DNA from 4 places in the Bradyrhizobium sp. SZCCHNR2028 genome. Region 3 is predicted to be linked to each of the others. Evidence: predicted binding sites of a transcription regulator. Region 3 holds the regulator's gene; each other region holds the start of a gene.
The links. The regulator LexA, encoded in region 3, represses DNA repair genes until DNA is damaged. The targets are predictions, from matches to a motif close to TGTTCNNNNTGTGTTCNG.
Positions count from the first base shown of each region.

Region 1: QX121_RS22730 (putative DNA modification/repair radical SAM protein) is a predicted target of LexA. The motif match lies at 2,090-2,107, and genes of this name have one in related genera.
Region 2: uvrA (excinuclease ABC subunit UvrA) is a predicted target of LexA. The motif match lies at 1,868-1,885, and genes of this name have one in related genera.
Region 4: QX121_RS29510 (PA0069 family radical SAM protein) is a predicted target of LexA. The motif match lies at 3,089-3,106, and genes of this name have one in related genera.

Region 1 covers NZ_JAUHJF010000015.1:179,234-184,271, forward strand. Annotated here, with positions in the region: gene QX121_RS22725 (UdgX family uracil-DNA binding protein) at 1-674, opposite strand, end outside; gene QX121_RS22730 (putative DNA modification/repair radical SAM protein) at 768-2,006, opposite strand; gene QX121_RS22735 (DNA repair protein) at 2,180-2,968, shown strand; gene QX121_RS22740 (DNA polymerase Y family protein) at 2,868-4,451, shown strand; gene QX121_RS22745 (error-prone DNA polymerase) at 4,789-5,038, shown strand, end outside.
Region 2 covers NZ_JAUHJF010000001.1:229,132-234,169, forward strand. Annotated here, with positions in the region: gene uvrA (excinuclease ABC subunit UvrA) at 1-1,777, opposite strand, end outside; gene QX121_RS01110 (porin family protein) at 2,053-2,697, opposite strand; gene QX121_RS01115 (outer membrane protein) at 2,984-3,724, opposite strand; gene QX121_RS01120 (outer membrane protein) at 3,937-4,722, opposite strand; gene QX121_RS01125 (outer membrane protein) at 4,996-5,038, opposite strand, start outside.
Region 3 covers NZ_JAUHJF010000001.1:115,891-120,928, reverse strand. Annotated here, with positions in the region: gene QX121_RS00580 (LysR family transcriptional regulator) at 1-399, shown strand, start outside; gene glp (gephyrin-like molybdotransferase Glp) at 632-1,843, shown strand; gene lexA (transcriptional repressor LexA) at 2,050-2,748, shown strand; gene QX121_RS00565 (hypothetical protein) at 3,008-3,448, shown strand; gene QX121_RS00560 (hypothetical protein) at 3,672-3,890, shown strand; gene QX121_RS00555 (ComEC/Rec2 family competence protein) at 3,845-5,038, opposite strand, start outside.
Region 4 covers NZ_JAUHJF010000030.1:46,102-51,139, reverse strand. Annotated here, with positions in the region: gene QX121_RS29520 (glycosyl transferase) at 1-343, opposite strand, end outside; gene QX121_RS29515 (phosphoketolase family protein) at 520-2,937, opposite strand; gene QX121_RS29510 (PA0069 family radical SAM protein) at 3,128-4,306, shown strand; gene QX121_RS29505 (VOC family protein) at 4,337-4,786, shown strand; gene QX121_RS29500 (ribonuclease HII) at 4,862-5,038, shown strand, end outside.

The DNA.
Region 1 (5,038 bases), on a different contig from region 3:
TTTTCCATCGCCTTCACTTTCAGCCGTGCCGGATTGAAAATGCTGGCGTAATAGCGCAGCCACAGCTCTTCGAGCCGGTCCTCCGACGGCGCGTCAGCCTTGCTCACACCGGGCGTGAAGCTGACGCGGCTACCGTCCCAATGCGCACAGAGTTCGGGCGTCAGGATCGACCACGGCATGTCGGCGAAGCGGCGGGCGAAGAACGGGGCAGCGCGCGCGACGATGTGGTGCTCGGGCTCGAACCAGGCGACGTAGCGCGCCTCGCGCTCGCGGCCGACCTCGCGGAAGCGGACGAAGGCGTGCATCTTGTGGACGTCGCGGCGCACCGCTCGCGCCAGCGCGTTGGCCTGCGCGACATCAGGATCGGTCGCGATCTCCATCAGGTCGTGATTGGTCCTGAGACGCCACAGCAGCCGATAGAGCAGGGTGAAGCGGTTGGGGTCACTGTGCAGGATCGCGCTCTCCGCGAGCTCCATGAAGCTCGCCGGCACTGAGAACGCGCCCTCCGGCACCTCCGGCAGCGTCGTCTCGGCTTCATCGTCGAACAGATCGGCCGCCGCGCCCTTGACGCGCCAGCTCACCTCGGCCGGCTTGACGTCGTTCATCGCCAGCGCCCGCGCTGCCCGGCGCCAGCCGTCGAAATCAGTGTCGTTGTCGAGGGGTACGACGTGCATTTCTCTCCTCACGTCATTGCGAGCGCAGCGACGCAATCCAGACTTCTCGTGCGGCCCTGGATCGCTTCGCTGCGCTCGCGATGACGGCTTCCGTTAGAATCCAAATCCCAGCTGCTGCGGTTTGGGCCGCAGCCGGGCCGCCAGCGCGGCGCCGTCGAGCAGGGACGGCTGTGGCCGGTGGTCGGAGAGAACGATGAACGGCAGCGCCTTGTTCCTGATGACGTTGAGCTGGGCCAGATCCGCAAAGCGGATCGTGGTGGTGCGGCGGGTCGCGAGGATGCGCTCCACCGTGCGGGTGCCGAAGCCGGGCACGCGCAACAGCTCCTCGCGGCTTGCTGTGTTGATGTCGAGCGGAAAGCGGTCGCGGTGGCGCAGCGCCCAGGCGAGCTTGGGGTCGATGTCGAGCGGCAGCATGCCCTCGCTCTCCTCGACGATTTCATCGGCGTCGAAGCCGTAGAAGCGCATCAGCCAGTCGGCCTGGTACAGCCGGTGCTCGCGCACCAAGGGCGGCGCCTGCAGCGGCAGCGCGCGGCTGGCATCGGGGATCGGGCTGAAGGCGGAGTAATAGACGCGCTTGAGCTTGTAGGCGCCGTAGAGATTGGCCGAGGTCGACAGGATGACGCGGTCGTTGGCCTCGTCGGCGCCGACGATCATCTGCGTGCTCTGGCCGGCCGGCGCGAAGCGCGGCGGCTTCGCCCGGCGCACCGTCTTCTTGGCTTCCGCGGTCTCGTCGAGCTTGAGCCGGAGCCGGCCCATGGTGCGGCGGATCGCGCGCTGGTCCTTCTCCGGCGCGAGCTGCGTCAGGCTCGTCTCCAGCGGCGTCTCGATGTTGATGCTGAGCCGGTCGGCATAGCGGCCGGCCTCGGCGATCAGCGCCTCGTCAGCCTCCGGAATCGTCTTCAGATGAATGTAGCCGCGGAAGCAATGCTCCTCGCGCAATTTGCGCGCGACGCTCACGACCTGCTCCATGGTGTAGTCCGGGCTGCGGATGATGCCGGACGACAGGAACAGACCCTCGATGTAGTTGCGGCGGTAGAAATCGATGGTGAGCTTCACCACCTCGTCGACCGTGAAGCGCGCGCGCGGCACGTTGGAGGAGGCGCGGTTGACGCAATACAGGCAGTCGTAGTTGCAGGCATTGGTCAGTAGAACCTTGAGCAGCGAGATGCAGCGGCCGTCCGGCGCATAGGAGTGGCAGATGCCCATGCCGGGCGCGGTCGAGCCGAGACCCTTGCCGTCGCGGGAATCCCGCATCTCGGTACCGCTGGAGGCGCAGGAGGCGTCGTACTTGGCGGCATCGGCCAGGATCTCCAGCTTGCGGAGCAGCTCCATACCTTTGAATCCCTTTGATTCCATTCGCTGAATCACATCCGGGGCAATCCCGATTGACTCTCTCGAAGGCGTTAGCTTTATATTAGAACGTATCATGAACAAAGAGGGCCGTCGTGGGTTCAACTGCAACAACGGCAGCGCCCGCACGATGGATGGAAGAGGAGCGGCGACGGATGACCGGCGCACGCATGGATACGCTCGCGCGTCTGCGCGGCCGCATTGCCCGTCTCGAGGCGGGAGATGGCGCACATGACCTGCGCCGGGTCGCGCTCGGCCATGACGAGGCCGACGCCGTGCTGCAGGGCGGCCTGGCCACTGGCGCGCTGCATGAGGTGTTCGCCGAGACCGGCCGTCAGGCGACGGCCGCGACCGGCTTCCTGTGCGGGCTCGCGGCGCGCGTCGCGGCGCGCCGGCCGCTGATCTGGATCCGGCAGGATTTCGCCGAGCGCGAGATGGGCGCGCTGTCGATGAGCGGGCTCGCCGAGCTTGGCCTCGACCCGCGCCGCATCGTGATCGTGCGGGCGCCCGATCTCGATCACGGCTTGCGCACCGCGGCCGATGCGCTCGCCTGCGATGCGCTGGGCGGGGTGATGCTGGAGGTGTGGGGCGAGACGCAAAAGCTCGATCTCGTCGCCAGCCGCAAGCTGACCCTGGCCGCGCAGGAGTCCGGCGTGACCGCGCTCGTGTTGCGCATTGCAGCCACACCCGAACCTTCGACCGCCGAGACGCGCTGGATCGTCCGCACCGCGCCGTCGCTGCCCTCGGCGCCCTGGATGGCCTGGGGCGCGCCGCGTCTCGACGCCGAGCTCATTCGCAATCGTCACGGCCAGACCGGACGATGGATCATGGAGTGGACCCCCGATGCGTGCCGTTTCAGCGAACCGGCGGCGGATCCTCAGCCTGTGGCTGCCGCGCCTGCCCATCGATCGGATCAAGCGAAACTGCTCCGCCGATCGGCGTGACGACCTGCCGCAGGTCGTCGTCATCAAGGACGCCAATGCGCTCTTGATCCATGCGCTGGACGAGGCGGCGGCGTGCCATGGCGTCAGCCTCGGCCAGCCGCTGGCGAACGCCCGCGCGGTCTGTCCCGACCTCGTCGTCCACGAGGCCGACCTCGCGGCTGACGCCAAGATGCTCGAAGGCATCGCCGACTGGTGCGACCGCTTCACGCCGCTGGTCGCGCTGGATCCGCCGCATGGGCTTTCGCTCGACATCACCGGCTGCGTGCATCTCTTCGGCGGCGAAGCCAAACTGATGCGGTCGCTCTGCGATGCGCTGACCGCGCACGGTCTCACCGTGTCGGCAGCGATCGCCTCCAACGCCGTGTGTGCGCGCACGCTGAACCGGCAGGTGCATGGCCGCATCGTGCCTGACGGCGAGGAGGCGGCCGCGGTGGCGCCGCTGCCGGTGGCAGCCCTTGGCGGCAGCGAAGCGATCACGCTCGGCCTGCGCCGCGCCGGCTTGAAGATGATCGGCGACGTCGCGTCGCGCGGCCGCAACGAGATCACGGCGCGGTTCGGTGTCGCCTTCACCCGCGTGCTGGCCCAGGCGCTGGGCGAGGCCGATGCGCCGATCAGCCCGCGCAAAGTCCCGCCGGACTACATCGTCGACAAGCGTTTTGCCGAGCCGGTCGCGACCGACACCGTGATCGCGGCCAGCCTCTCCAGCCTCGCCGCGATGCTGGTGAGGGCGATGGTGCAGCAGGGCAAGGGCGCGCGGCGGCTCGAGGCCTGCTTCTTCCGCACCGACGGCCTAGTGCGCGTCATCGCGGTCGACACCGGCCAGCCGGTCACCGAGGCCGCAATCATCGACCGTCTGTTCCGCGAGCGGCTCGACGCCTTGAATGATCCGCTCGATCCCGGCTTCGGCTTCGACATGATCCGGCTGTCGGCGAGCCGCAGCGAGATCGTGGTGCAGCAGCAGCGCGATCTCGACGCCCATGTCCACGACAATGACGAGCTGTCGGCGCTGATCGACCGCATCGCCGCGCGCATCGGCGGCAAGCGTGTGGTCGTGCATCTGCCGGTCGACACCCACATCCCGGAGCGGGCGGAGCTGCCGTTACAGGCGCAGCAGCATCTCGCCGTCGCCACGGTGGCCGATTGGCCGGAGCGCAGCGAAGGCGAGCCGCCGCTGCGCCCGTTGCGGCTGTTCGCGCAGCCGGAGGCGATCCAAGTGATCGCCGGGGTGCCGGACGGCCCGCCCGCGCGCTTCGTCTGGCGCCGTGCCACGCATGCGGTGGTGCGCGCCGAAGGCCCGGAGCGCATCGCCATGGAATGGTGGCGGCCGGGCGGGCAGGGGCTGACGCGCGACTATTTCCGCGTCGAGGACGAGCACGGCCTGCGCTTCTGGCTCTACCGCGACGGGTTGTATGACCGCGAGCTCGATCAGCAGGAGGGCCTGCCCGTACAGCCCGCCTGGTACATGCACGGCCTGTTCGCATGAGGGCCGGGATCGCACATCTCTCGCGGCGATCTCGCTGCTCACCCTCCCCTGGAGGGGGAGGGTCGGCTCGCATGCGCGCATGCGAGCCGGGGTGGGGTGACAGACCATCAGCGTGCACGGTGCCGATTTTCGCCGGAGTCGAGACGCCCACATCCCTGACGTGTCGACGTCAGGACGACCGATTGTTGGGCTCACCCCACCCCGCCGCGCGCTGTGCGCGCGTCGACCCTCCCCCTCCAGGGGAGGGTGGGCACTTGTGCAAGGCGACTTGTTGGAGCTCATCATCTGCAGGGAGCGGGCAACGCAGCATCGTCAACGCAGCCTCCGCAGCCGCGCCATGACTCCCATCCCCTATGCCGAGATCGGCGTCACCACCAATTTCTCCTTCCTGCAAGGCGGCTCGCATCCGCAGGACTATGTGCACCAGGCCGCCGAATATGGTCTCACCGCCATCGGCATCGCCGACCACAACACGCTGGCCGGCATCGTGCGCGCCTATAGCGAGCTGAACAATGACAGACTGAGCTACAAGCCTAAATTATTATACGGTGCACGTCTCGTCTTCACCTGCGGCACGCCGGATATCC
Region 2 (5,038 bases), 110 kb from region 3:
CGGCGAGGCGAATGGCATCCTCGTCATGCTCGACCACGATCACGGTGTTGCCGAGGTCGCGCAGCCGCTTCAGCGTGTCGAGCAGGCGGGCGTTGTCGCGCTGGTGCAGGCCGATCGAGGGCTCGTCGAGCACGTAGAGCACGCCGGTCAGGCCCGAGCCGATCTGCGACGCCAGGCGGATGCGCTGGCTCTCGCCGCCCGACAAGGTGCCGGAGGAGCGCGCCAGGGTCAGATAGTTCAAGCCGACGTCGAGCAGGAAGGTCAGGCGGTCGCGGATCTCCTTGAGGATGCGCGTGGCGATCTCGGTCTGCTGCGCGTTCAGGGCCTTCGGCACCTCGGCGAACCATTCGCCGGCAGCCTTGACGCTGAGCTCGGAGATCTCGCCGATGTGCTTGCCGGCGACCTTGACGCACAGCGCCTCGGGCTTCAGCCGGAAGCCGTTGCAGCCAGCGCAGGGCACGTCGTTGAAGTACTTGCCGAGCTCCTCGCGCGCCCATTCGCTCTCGGTCTCGCGGAAGCGGCGCTCGATGTTGGTGATGACGCCCTCGAACGGCTTCTTGGTGTCGTAGGCGCGGACGCCGTCCTCATAGGTGAACTTGATCTCGTCGTCGCCGGAGCCGTGCAGCAGCGCGTTCTGCGTCTTCTTCGGCAGGTCTTTCCACTTGGTGTCGAGCGTGAACTTGTAGAACTTGCCGAGCGCTGTCAGCGTCTGCAGGTAATAGGGCGAGGACGACTTGGCCCAGGGGGCGATCGCGCCCTTGCGCAGGGTGACGTCCTTGTCGGGGATGACGAGATCAGCATCGACGTGCTGCTCGACACCGAGGCCGCCGCATTCCGGGCAGGCGCCGTAGGGATTGTTGAACGAGAACAGCCGCGGCTCGATCTCGGGAATGGTGAAACCGGAGACTGGGCAGGCGAACTTCTCCGAGAACAGGATGCGCTCGGGCCCGCTCTTGTCATGGATCTTGGCGGTCTTCTTCTTCTCCTCGGCCGGGGCGGCGGAGGCGGGCGCGTCGGCGAACTCGATCACGGCCAGGCCCTCGGCGAGCTTCAGCGCGGTCTCGAAACTCTCCGCGAGGCGCTGGCCGATGTCGGGGCGCACCACGATGCGGTCGACGACGACGTCGATGTCGTGCGGGAACTTCTTGTCGAGCGTGGGCACCTCGGCGAGCTCATGGAAGGTGCCGTCGATCTTGACGCGCTGAAAGCCCTTCTTGAGATATTCGGCGAGCTCCTTCTTGTACTCGCCCTTGCGTCCGCGCACGACCGGGGCCAGCAGATAGAGGCGGGTGCCCTCGGGCAGCGCCAGCACGCGGTCGACCATCTGCGAGACGGTCTGGCTTTCGATCGGCAGGCCGGTGGCCGGGGAGTAGGGCACGCCGACGCGCGCCCAGAGCAGCCGCATGTAGTCGTAGATCTCGGTGACCGTGCCGACCGTCGAGCGCGGGTTCTTCGAGGTGGTCTTCTGCTCGATCGAGATCGCCGGCGACAGGCCGTCGATCTGGTCGACATCAGGCTTCTGCATCATCTCAAGGAACTGGCGCGCATAGGCCGACAGCGATTCGACGTAGCGGCGCTGGCCCTCGGCATAGATCGTATCGAAGGCGAGCGAGGATTTGCCGGAACCGGACAGGCCGGTGAACACCACGAGCCTGTCGCGCGGGATCTCGACGTCGATGTTCTTGAGGTTGTGCTCGCGGGCGCCGCGGATCGTGATCGCCCGCAGGCTCGACTGGTTGGCTTGCGCGCGCTGCTTGGCCTTGAGCACTTCATCCATGACGATCGTCCCACGGCGCAGAGTCGCGCCATCGTTGCAGGCGCGTTCGCCGGAAGCCGGCCATCGGACGCCAGAGGGAAAAGGTATCGTCGGAACGTAGGAAGAACGGGGCTGGATTTCCAGTGCCGTCAGCGAATCATCAACAATGCGCTCAGGGAATGGCAGCGAATGGCAGGAGGCTGCCGGTTCCGTCCTGCCTTGTGCGCGATCCCGCAAAGAAAAAGCCTCCGCTCTGGCAGAGCGGAGGCTGTGTGCGTTGGCCCGGAGGCGAAGACTTAGAAGTGGTAGTTGATGCCGACCTGACCGGAATGCACGTTGAGCGTGCCGGTCGCGAGCGTGCCGAGGCCGGTGAAGGTGTAGCTCTCGCCACCGAAGCTCTTGTAGAGGTATTCGCCCTTCAGCGACCAGTTCGGGGCGAACATGTACTCGACGCCAGCGCCGACGGTCCAGCCGGAGTGGATCTTGCTGTCCGAAGCGGCGAAGCCCGGAGCCGTCAGCGAGACGCGGTTGTCAGCCCAGGCGTAACCACCGGTCGCGTACAGCAGGGTCGGGCCGAAGGCGTAGCCGATGCGGCCGCGGACGGTGCCCCAGTCACGGATCTTGGATTCGGCGTTGACACCGAGCGCGCCAACGTTTGCGTTGATGTCGGCCCAAGCGGCGTCGGCCTCGAGGCCGAACACGACAGCGCCCTGCTGCCAGTTGTAGCCGACGGTGCCGCCAGCGAAGCCGCCCTTCATGGCCGCGAAGTCAGCATCCTCGTTGGCATAGCCGCCCATGGCACCGATGTAGAAGCCGGTCCAGGTCAGCACAGGCGCGGCAACCGGCGCCTTGGTATAGGTCGGGCGCGCGGCAAGATCAGCGGCGGCAGCGGGAGCGGCCAGGGCGGCCAAGGCCACGGTCGCGAGCAGGATCTTCTTCATTCCAGTCTCCAGTTAATTCCTAGCAGTCCGCATCGCACCGAGAGTTTTACGCACGAAACAGACTCACCCGTTCAAGTTGACGAGGTTCCTATAGCCCGGTTCCGTACGGATTACCGTCACCCTGAAGACACACTCGCGGCCAAACCGCGTTTTTACGGGCAAGTTCCAGAAAGCCTATGTCACTCAACTGCTTCGTTCCGGGTGTGGCGAGCCGGCAAGGTGGCATCAGGGCAACAAAAAAGGCCGGCTTTCGCCGGCCTTTCTCGGAACCTGTCGGTTGCAGGTGTCAGTACTTGGCGATGACCGGGCCGCCGAAATGGTAGCTGAGGCCGGCCTTGACGGTGTGGACGGTGTCCTTCCACTCGGAGCGGTTGGTTGCGAAAGCGCTGTACTGGATCGCGCTCTTGCCGAAGTCGAGATAGTTGTACTCGAGCTTGGCCGACCAGTTCGGCGCGAACATATACTCGGCGCCGGCGCCGACCGTGTAGCCCCAGCGGGTGGTGTTCTGGCTGAAGACGTTGCCGGGGACGCCGTCATAGCGATGCTGCAACTGGCCCACCGCGGCGCCGCCGCTGACGAAGAACAGGGCGGGGCCTGCGGCATAGCCGAGGCGGCCCTTGATGTCGCCGAAGCTGGTCAGCTTGGTGAAGAAGGTGTCGCCGAGGCCGGCATTGACCACGGCGGAGCGGCCGTTGATGTCGGCCCAGTGATAGTCGCCTTCGAGGCCGAACACGACGTTGTCGACCTGCCAGTTGTAGCCGACCACGCCGCCGACGAAGCCGCCATTGGTGTTGTAGTTCTGGGTGCCCAGGAAGCCCGGCGCATTGAAGCGGCCGAGGAAGGTCTCCTTGCTGGTGCCCCAGCCGCCGCCGCCCTGGATGCCGGCGTAGAGGCCCGACCAGCTCAGGATCTGCGCGACCATCGGCGGCGCCTTCGTATAGGGACGTGCCGCCATGTCGGCCGCCGAAGCGGACGTGGCCGTTGCGATGCCGACGAGCGCCGTCGTGATCACAAACAACTTCTTCATCAAATTCTCCCCCGGGAGGTTGGAATGACAAGCGATGGGCAAGTCATACACAGGGCATCCCGGCGAGGCTGTAACGCGCCCGCCACAGAAACGAAAAAGCATTATAAATCATATATTTAGCACAAAAACGCCGCGACGCTGCCGGGCTGTTGACACGAAAAAGGCCGGCGCGAGGGCCGGCCTTTCCGAATGCGCGCGAGCGGCGGCTTTTTTCAGTAGCGCGTGCCCATCGGCGCCCCGAATCGATAGTTCACCCGGACTGTCGCCATGTCGATGTCCTGCTTGATGGTATCGACGCGCGACAGCACGGTTGCGGTGGCCGGGAAGCTGATGTCGCGCGAGCCCATGAACAGGTGGTCGTACTCGACGGCGACCGACCAGTTCGGCGCGAAGCCGAACTCGACGCCCGTGCCGACGGTGCCGCCCCAGCGGGTCTCACTGGCGGAATCCAGCAGCGTGCCGACCGGGAAGGGCGCAGCCGCATTCGCCGTGCCGGTGTATTTGTTGTGGGTGACGGCGGCGCCGCCCTTCACGTACCAGAGCACGTTGCCCCAGGCGTAGCCGACCTGGCCGGTGAACAGGCCGATCGCATCGGTCTTGGTGTTGTTGGTGATGCCCGCAGCCAGCGCCGCCGTGCTCGCATTGGACGACTTCAGGTCGGTCCAGTTGCCCTGGGCCTCGACGCCGAACACCCAGCTCGCCGCCTGCCAGCGATAGCCGACCTGGCCGCCGATGAGGCCGCTCGAGGCATTGTGGCAGCCTTCGGACTGGGTCGGCACGACCGGCACGCCGCCGACGCGATTGAGCGTCCAGCAGTTGTGGCTCCAATCGGCGCCGCCATTGACGCCGAGGTAGAACCCGGCCCAGTTCGGCAGCGGCGTGACATAAGCCGGCGGTGGCGCCTTGCTGTAAGGGCGCGTCGCGAAGTCGGCCGCTGAGGCCGGCGCCAGTCCCAGCGCCGCGGCGCTTGCGGTCAAGATCAAGGTCGTCTTCTGCATTCGTCTCTCCCCAGTCCCAATACACCACGCTCCGGATCCCTCCGATCCGGGCCCACGCGAAGGTGGCCTGTTGCTGGTTGTAGGAGAGACTGCTTTCTAAACTCGTGATCGGGAGCAGGCGCGTGGCGGGATGTGCCGAACGTACTTAAGCGCTGGTAAAGATCGCGACCGGTCGTGCAGATCGCAGAGCTGTCCCGAAGCGCGAGGGGCGGGTGAGCGCTTGGCGCGTCAGACCCTCGACCACCAGTCCTCGAGGGTCAGCGCTTGGAAAAGTCAGTGCTTGGATACGACGGGGCCGCCCCAGCGATAGTTCACG
Region 3 (5,038 bases):
ATCGCGATGAAAACGCCGATCAGCCTCGCCGACTATCTGTCGCTTCCCCACGCGCTGGTGACGCTGACCAACAGCCTGCAGGGCTGCCTGGAGGCGGCGCTTGACGAGATCGGGACCGAGCTCAACGTGGTCTCGGCCTCCTCGGATTTCCTCAGCGTGCTGGCGACGGTGGCCGCGTCACCGGTGATCACGACGATACCGACCAGGATGGCAAAGCTCTACGGGCCGCGGTTTGGGCTGACGCTCTGTCCCGCGCCGTTGAAGCTGCGGCTGCCGGCCGTCTCGATGGTCTGGCCGCTGCAGCTCGATCGTGATGCAGCATCGGTCTGGCTGCGGAACATGGTGGCGGATATCCTGCACACGACCGAGCGCGCCGCCTGTCGCGCGGCTGCTGGATAGAACGCGGGGCGGGAGCTAATCGGAACGGCGCATCGGCCAACGCCTTGGCACTGCGGTCGACCTTCTGCGCACTGATTGCAGGGTTTCTCGCGCGGTCGTGAGGCAGCGGCCCGGACGCGGCCAACATCAGACGATCAGAAGGCAGGAAGCGGCCTGAGCCCTTGGCCGGGCCGTGCGCGTTCGGTTAGAAGGCGACTCATTCGATCTGCCGTCTCCGTCCGAAGGAACTCTCATGGCCCTGATGCCGGTGTCTGATGCGTTGTCCGCCGTGCTCGCCGGCGCCGAGCCGCTGGCCGAGGAGCTGGTGACGCTGGACGAGGCCCATCACCGCATCCTGGCCCGCGACCTCGCGGCGCTGCGGACGCAGCCGCCCGAGGCGATGTCGGCGATGGACGGCTACGCCGTGCGCGCGGCGGACGCAGCCCAGGCCAAGGTGCGGCTGAGGGTGATCGGCGAGGTCGCGGCGGGGCGGCCGTTCGATCGCGTGGTCGGACCCGGCGAGGCGGCGCGCATCTTCACTGGTGGCGTTGTCCCTGAGGGCGCCGACGCGGTGGTGATCCAGGAGGACACGATCGCCGAAGATGGCCACGTCGTGATCACCGAGGCCGCGATCAAGGGCCGGCACATCCGGCCCGCCGGCGTCGACTTTCATGAGGGCATGGTGCTGCTGAAGGCGGGCCGCCGGCTCAGCGACCGCGACCTGTCGCTGGCGGCCAGCATGAATCATCCGGCACTGCCGGTGCGGCGCCGGCCGAAGGTGGCGCTGCTCGCCACCGGCGACGAGCTCGTGATGCCTGGCTCGACGCCCGGCCCGGGCCAGATCGTCTATTCCAACGGCTACGCCCTGCGGGCGCTGGTGCGCAGCGAGGGCGCGACACCGATCGATCTCGGCATCGCCGCGGATACGATGGAGGCCACGATCGCCGGGATCCGGCGGGCGCGCGAGGCCAAGGCCGACATCCTGATCACGACCGGCGGCGCCTCGGTCGGCGATCACGACCTCGTCAAGCAGGCGCTCGAAGCCGAGGGCGTCGAGATGGCGTTCTGGAAGATCGCGATGCGGCCGGGCAAGCCGATGATGCACGGACGGCTCGGCGACATGAGGGTGATCGGACTGCCCGGCAATCCGGTGTCGTCCTATGTCTGCGCCATCCTGTTCCTGGTGCCGCTGATTCGGCGGCTGCTCGGCCGCGACGAAGCTCGCATGCCACGCGAGACCGCCCTGCTCGGCCGCGAACTCGGGGCCAACGATTCGCGCGAGGACTATCTGCGGGCGCAGCTCGAGGAGCGCGCCGACGGCACCCTGATCGCAACGCCGGTGACCCAGCAGGATTCGTCGCTGCTCGGCAATCTCGCGCTCTCGCAGGCGCTGGTGATCCGGCGGGCGTTTGCGCCGAAGGCCGCCGCCGGCAGCCCGTGCGAGATCCTGCGCCTGCCGAGCTAGGCCGTTTCCCCCGGCAAAGCCCGGTCCGTTCACTACAATTTAAGGATTGCGGAACACACATCGAACATATAGTGTCCGTTCATGATTTGTTTTTAGTATGTTGCGGGCGACGCGATGATGGTCCGACTCCAAGGCGCTCTCAGCCGGTTTGTGCTCAAGGCGCAGCTCCTGGACTCGGACGACAACAAACTGGGGACCAGGTCGAGATGCTGACGCGCAAACAGTACGAACTTCTGCGGTTCATCAACGAGCGGCTCAAGGAAGCCGGCGTGCCGCCGTCCTTCGACGAGATGAAGGATGCGCTCGATCTGCGCTCGAAGTCCGGCATTCATCGCCTGATCACGGCGCTCGAGGAGCGCGGCTTCATCCGCCGGCTGCCCAACCGCGCCCGCGCGATCGAGGTGATCAAGCTGCCCGAGCTGTCACAGGCCGCCAACAACCGCCGCGGCTTCACCCCATCGGTGATCGAGGGCAATCTCGGCAAGGTGCGCACCAGCACTCCCGCGCTGGACGATGGCGAGCGCCCCGTCGCAGTGCCGGTGATGGGCCGCATCGCCGCCGGTACCCCGATCGAGGCGCTACAGACGCGCAGCCACACCATCAGCGTGCCTGCCGACATGCTCGGCAACGGCGATCACTATGCGCTTGAGGTGCGCGGCGACTCCATGGTCGATGCCGGCATCCTCGACGGGGACATGGCGCTGATCCAGCGCAACGAGACCGCCGACACCGGCGACATCGTGGTAGCGCTGATCGACGATGAGGAAGCGACGTTGAAGCGCTTCCGCCGCCGCGGCGCATCGATCGCGCTGGAGCCGGCCAACACCGCCTACGAGGTCCGCATCCTGCCGCCGAACCGGGTGAAGATCCAAGGCAAGCTGGTCGGGCTGTATCGCAAGTACTGATCGCGGACGCGATCGGTCGATCGGCGACGGGCGCACGCGCTTCGCCGCCGATCGAAATTGGTCACGCGCGAATGCACCTCAGGATGTGCAGCGCGGCATGCTCAAACGCTTGTGATCGCCCGCGGGCGCACGCGGTGCAGATCAGCGCAGAATTGCCGTGAAGCGCGCGCTAACATCACCATCGATGTCCACTCTGATAGAGGCCTGCGCCTGTCCGGGGGGAGCGTGGGTCGGCTATCTCTCAACGAGGAGCGATCCGATGTGTGACTACAGCCTCCATGCGGTTGCGTCCCGTCCCGCCAAGGTCGGCGAGACGTTGATCTCGACGACGTTTCGCGGCACCGCCACCCGCGGCTTCGCCCTCGAGAGCGAGCCGACCGTCGCCGTCTGCATGCTGCCCGGCACCGAGTTGGCATTTGTCGAGGACGTCCGCTACGACAGCCGCTGGCTCTGGACCCGGACGATCCGCGAGCGCGTCGCGAAGTTCAACAGCATCGAGACGCACATCCCCGATCGCCATCACGACGCGATCGAATTCGCCGACGGCCGCCACGTGCTGGTGACCCAGCTCTGCGAGGGCCAGCGCGTCACCGTGCTACAATTGCCGGTCAGCAAGCAGCCGGCCGAGCGCCGCCCGGGCGTGGCGGAGGACGTTCCGGCTTCGCAGGCCACACCGATTCGCCGCATCAGCATCACCTGAGCGCCTGCGCGTCCGCATTTCTCTCGGTCATGAGCGAGCTTTCGGCCGGGGGAGATTTGGTTTCTGCAAGCGCAAGGTCCTTTCGGGCGAACCTCACGCTCCGGCATCGCATCGAATAGGAACGACATCCCTCGGCCGGCATTGTGTGCCGGGGGAGCTTGCCGCCGCGGTCAACAAGATCGATTGGAACAAGGCCGACCGGATCACCGAGCCCGGCCGCTACATGCTTCCGTTCGGATGGCTAACGGTCACGGTTGATGACATCGCCGTCTGGCAACGATATCCGGGCGCTGCGTTCACGCTGGTCGAAGGTCCCTCGCTGTTCGATGGACCCGACGACACCGAGTATCATCTCAGCACGTTGTATCATCTCAGCACGTTCGAGCTGTCCGGCGCTCAATCCTGCTCGCCCTGCTCCGTCTCCGGCGGCGTCGCGTCCTGAAGCCGCGACACCGGCGCACGCGGCGTCAGCGTCGTGTCGAACTCGCCGGCCTCGGCGGGCGCCGGCCACCACGGGCGGTCGGTGCCGCCGGCGCGCACCGGCGTGACGGAGAAGCCGGTGCCCCGCTGCACCAGCATCAAGGCGCCCTGCTGCTGCAGGCGCTGGCGATCGATGACGGCCGCCGCGCAGGATGACGGCGCGGCGCGCGCGGTGACGATCAGCGCGGCACGGGCGCAATCATCTTCGAGCGCCTCGGTGCGCAGGGTCAAGGCGGCGAATCGGCCGTCGAGCATCGCGACCACGCAGCCCGCCTCGTCGCAGGAGACGCCATCGGCGAGCGATGAATCCGCCGGCAGCCGGGCATCGGCGTCGGCCGCGAGCCACTCCTTGGTGGCGAACACGTCCTTGCCGGTGCGCATCACATGCAGGCGCCCGTCACGGCCGCGCACCGCCACCGCGCGCCCATCGCCGGCGATCAGCACGTGGGGCAACGGCGTCGTGGCGGCCCACGCGGTGGCCACCACGAGCCCGACGGCACCCGACCAGCGCAGCGGTGTGCGCAGCAGGCCGATCAGGATGACGCCGAGGCTGGCCAGGATCAGCGGACCGATGCCGAAGCCCGGGATGCGCCCGACCGCGCCAGGCAGCGCCGCCACCCAGCGCGTCACCGCGATCATCCAGTCGATGCCGAGGCCCATCAGCGTCCACCAGGGACCGTCGAGCCCGAACGGCGCCGCCAGCAGGCCGAGCAGTCCGGCGGGCATCACCAGCACCGAAACCACCGGCATCGCCGCGAGATTGGCGAGCACGCCATAGGGCGTGACGCGATGGAAGTGGAACGCGGCATAGGGCGTGGTCGCAAGCCCCGCGATCAGCGAGGCCAGCAGCAGCATCGCGAGCTCGCGGCCGCCCCACAGCGCGATGCGCTGCGTCGTGGAGCTGTCCGGCGTCGCAAACAGTTTGGGCAGGCCGAACTGCACCAGCGCGACCAGGCCGAGCGTCGCCGCGAACGACATCTGGAAGCTCGGATGCACCAGCGCTTCGGGTGCTGCGATCAGCACGATCATCGCCGCGACCGCGAGCGTGCGGAAGGTGACGGCGCGGCGATCGACCATGACCGCGATCAGCACCACGGCCGTCATGAAGAA
Region 4 (5,038 bases), on a different contig from region 3:
AAACGCCGGCGCGGGGCTGGCCGGCGGCGGCGACGCTCTGGACGAACTGCCTGGTTTCGTCGATCCAGCCGGGATCGAGCATCGCGCCAGCGGGCAGAAACATCAGCCAGGGCGCCCGCGCGTTCGCGGCCCCTGCCGCGAGCGCTGCGGCCTGGGAGCCCTCGAACTTCATGAAGTGGCAGCCGGCGACGTCCGCGACACGCTCGATCACGCTGGAATCGGGCGAGCGATCGACCAGCAGCACCTCGGTGACGACACCGGCCGCGGCGCCTGGCACCAGCGCGGACAGGGTGGCCACGGCGGTCTGCTCGACACCTTCGGTCGGGATGATCACGCTCAGCATGAACTTGGCATCGTTATCTGTCGCGCCTCCAGCATGACTGTTATCATCTTGTCATAGCCAAATCAGCCCGCTGCGCTGCGGAATTTTGCAGCACGTAGCGGGTCGCGCACGTTCGGGCAACGCCGAACGATTGCTATTTCAAGGTGCCGCGTTGCTGGAGCTCGCGCTTGGCTGGTTCAGTCGCCCGCCTGTGTCGGCGTGGTGTCGCCGGCGCTGTTCGGCCAGACCCAGTCGCGGATCGCCGGCATGTCCTCGCCATGCGCCCGGATGTAGCGGGTATGCTCGATCAGCGCATCGCGAAATTTCTGCTTCACATGGGCCGCGGACACGCTGAGGCCGGGCACGCGTTCGATCGCCTCGATGGCGAGGTGGAAACGGTCGAGCTCGTTGAGCACGACCATGTCGAACGGCGTCGTCGTGGTGCCTTCCTCGATGAAGCCGCGCACATGCATGCCGGCATGGTTGGTGCGGCTGTAGGTGAGGCGATGGATCAGATACGGATAGCCGTGATAGGCGAAGATCACTGGCTTGTTGGCGGTGAACAGGCTGTCGAAGTCGCGGTCGCTGAGGCCATGCGGATGGTCCTGCTTCGGCTGCAGGGTCATGAGATCGACGACGTTGACGACGCGGATCTTCAGGTCGGGCAATTCCTTGCGCAGGAGGTCGACGGCTGCGAGCGTTTCCAGGGTCGGGACGTCTCCGGCGCAGGCCATCACCACGTCGGGCTCTTCGTCGGCGGGCTCGGTGCCGGCCCAAGACCAGATGCCGATGCCGGCGTCGCAATGCGTGGCGGCGTCCTGCATCGACAGCCATTGCGGCGCGGGCTGCTTGCCGGCGACGATGACGTTGATGCGGTCGTAGGTGCGCAGGCAATGGTCGGCGATCCACAACAGCGTGTTGGCGTCCGGTGGGAAGTAGATGCGGACGATATCCGCCTTCTTGTTGGCGACGAGGTCGACGAAGCCGGGATCCTGATGGCTGAATCCGTTATGGTCCTGCCGCCAGACATGCGAGGTCAAGAGATAGTTCAGCGACGCGATCGGGCGCCGCCACGGCAGCTCGCGTGACACCTTCAGCCATTTGGCATGCTGGTTGAACATCGAATCGATGATGTGGATGAAGGCCTCGTAGCAGGAGAACAGGCCATGGCGGCCGGTGAGCAGATAGCCTTCGAGCCAGCCCTGGCAGAGATGCTCGCTCAGCACCTCCATGACGCGGCCGTCATGCGCCAGATGGACGTCATAGGGCTCGATGCCCTCCATCCACACGCGCTCGGTGACCTCGAACACCGCATCGAGCCGGTTCGACGCCGTTTCGTCGGGACCCATGATGCGGAAGTTTCGGGTCTTCGCATTCAGCGTGATCACGTCGCGCAGGAACTTGCCGAGCTCGCGCGTCGCTTCAGCGATGGTCTGGCCTGGTGAGGACACCTCGATCGCGAAAGCTTGATAGTCCGGCAGCTTGAGCTCGCGCTTGAGCAGACCGCCATTGGCATGCGGATTGGCGCCCAGGCGTCGCTGCCCTTTGGGCGCCAGCGCCTGCAACTCCGGCCTGAGGCGGCCATGGGCGTCGAACAGCGTCTCCGGCTCGTAGCTCTTCAGCCAGGCTTCGAGCAGCGCGAGATGCTCCGGCTTGCTGCGGGGGTTGGCAATCGGCACCTGATGGGCGCGCCAGAAGCCTTCGACCTTGAGGCCATCGACCTCCTTCGGCCCGGTCCAGCCCTTCGGGCTGCGCAACACGATCATCGGCCAGCGCGGGCGTTGGATCGTTGCATCCGGCTGACGCGCATTCTGCTGGATGGAGCGGATGCTCGCGAGCGCAACATCGAGCGCGTCCGCCATCTGCCGATGCATCGCCTTCGGCTCCGCGCCTTCGACGAACAGCGGCTCGTATCCGTAACCTTCAAACAGGCATTTGATCTCGGCATCGCCCATGCGGCCGAGCACGGTGGGATTGGCGATCTTGTAGCCGTTGAGATGCAGGATCGGCAGCACCGCGCCGTCATGGGCCGGGTTCAGGAACTTGTTCGAATGCCAGGAGGCGGCGAGAGGGCCGGTCTCGGCCTCGCCGTCGCCGACCACGCAAGCCACGATCAAATCGGGATTGTCGAACGCCGCACCATAGGCGTGGACCAGCGCGTAGCCGAGTTCACCGCCTTCATGGATCGAGCCCGGCGTCTCAGGCGCGGCATGGCTCGGGATGCCGCCGGGGAAGGAGAACTGCCGGAACAGCTTGCGCAGGCCATCGGCATCGCGCGTGATCTCCGGATAGATCTCGCTGTAGGTGCCTTCGAGATAGGTGTTGGCGACCATGCCCGGACCGCCATGGCCGGGGCCGCAGATGTAGATGACGCTGAGATCCTGCGCCTCGATGGCGCGGTTGAGATGGGCATAGATGAAGTTCAGGCCGGGCGTCGTCCCCCAGTGGCCGAGCAGGCGCGGCTTGATGTGCTCCGGTTTCAGCGGCTCGTGCAGCAGCGGATTGTCCAGCAGATAGATCTGCCCCACCGAGAGATAATTCGCCGCCCGCCAGTAGCGATCGAGCAGGTCAAGATCGTCGGCCGGGGTGGTCTGTTGGGGAGAAGTGATCTGCATGGGACCTCGCTTGCCTTCCGCTTCGCGCCTGCGGGATACTGTATGAGAGTAACGCCGCACCGTCCTGTTCCAGCGCAGCTGCAGGATAGAACGGGAATGTGATGGCTGGCCTTGCGCCCGTGCAGAGCATGCGTGCGCTTTTGTTCTATTTTGTTCTTGTAATGTTCTGTTTGCGTGCTATGTCTTGGCCATGAGCCGAGCATCTTCACATGCCCTCAAGCGCCCGCCGGTCCCGGTGCCCTCCGAGCCGGCGGGCGCGCCTTCGTCAGGTCCTGGGAAGGACTTTCCCGAACTCGCGGTCGCCATCGAACGGGGCCGGCGCCGCGGCCGGGGTGCCCAATCCAACGCGAGCGGTCGCTACGAGGCGGAGGCCCGCGTTGTCTTCGATGATGGCTGGCAGAGCCTCGAGGAGCTGCCGCCGTTCAAGACGACGGTCGCGACCGACACCTCGCGCAAGGTCATCACCCGCAACGACTCGCCGGACATCGGTTTCGATCGCTCGATCAATCCGTATCGGGGCTGCGAGCACGGCTGTGTCTACTGCTTCGCGCGGCCGACCCATGCGTTTCTCGGGCTGTCGCCTGGTCTCGACTTCGAATCCAAGCTGTTCGTGAAGCCGGATGCGCCCGCGCTTCTGGAGAAGGAGCTCGCGGCCAGCGGCTACGATCCGCGGATGATCGCGATCGGCACCAACACCGATCCCTATCAGCCGATCGAGCGCGAGCGGAAGATCATGCGCGGCATCCTCGAGGTGCTGGAAAAGGTTGGCCATCCCGTCGGGATCGTCACGAAGTCGGCGCTGGTGATGCGTGATGCCGACATCCTGGCGCGGATGGCCAAGAAGAACCTGGCGAAGGTCGCGATCTCCGTGACCACGCTGGATCCGAAGCTGGCGCGCACGATGGAGCCGCGGGCCTCGACGCCGTCGAAGCGGCTGGAGGCGCTGCAGGCGCTGTCCAAGGCTGGCATTCCGACCACGGTGATGGTGGCGCCGGTGATCCCGGCGCTCAACGACAGCGAGATTGAGCGCATTCTCGATGCCGCCGCCCATGCCGGCGTCAAGGAAGCGGCCTATGTGCTGCTGCGGCTGCCGCTCGAGGTGCGCGACCTGTTCCGGGAATGGCTGCTCGAGCATTATCCCGACCGCTACCGCCACGTCTTCACCCTGATCCGCGACATGCGCGGCGGCCGCGATTACGACTCGCAATGGGGCACGCGAATGAAGGGGACAGGCCCGATGGCCTGGATGATCGGCCGCCGCTTCGAGATCGCCTGCGAGAAGCTCGGGCTGAACAAGCGCCGGACCAAGCTGACGACCGATCATTTCGTCCGGCCGAAGGGCGGCGGCCAGCAGCTCAGCCTGTTCTGAAGCGTGCGGAGAGTAAGTGGAGAGTAGGTGATGAGCGCACAAGCGAGCGTTCCGCGGTTCACCGTCATCACACTCGGTGTGTCCGAGATGCGGCGGAGCATCGCCTTCTATACATTGCTCGGCTTCGTCCGAAAATTCCGCGCGACCGGCGAGGCCGTGGCATTCTTCGAGACCGGCGGGACGGTGCTGGCGCTGTACCCGTGGGGCGCGCTCGCCGATGACGCGGGCGTGCCAGACGCACCGCGCCCCCAGGCGTTCCGAGGCGTGACGCTGGCATGGAACTGCCGCTCGGAGGCTGAGGTCGATGCGGCGCTCGCGTCGGCGGTGGAGAAAGGCGCGATGCTGCTGAGACCGGCGCAACGGACCGACTATGGCGGTTATAGCGGCTATTTCTCCGATCCGGACGGTCATGTCTGGGAAGTGGTGGTCGCGCCGGGGATTGATGTCGGCGAGGATGATCGAGTGCATCTGCCGGCGTAGTCGGTCGCCGGCAGGGGGCGAATAGCGGGGAATTGAGGCCCGTTCGGGTTGCGCCGCCGCCAGCCGTTTCGCACCATGGCGGCCATGATTCGCGATCAGTCAAAGAAGCCGGGCAGGGCGAAAGCAGCGAGCCGTGCCGTGGCGAAGAGCGCCCCTGCAAAGGCCGCGACCAAGCCTGCTGCCCCGGGTGCTGCCGGCAAGTCGGGCGCCAAGCTCGGCAAGGGCGTCATCGCGGTGGCGCCGCCGAGCTTC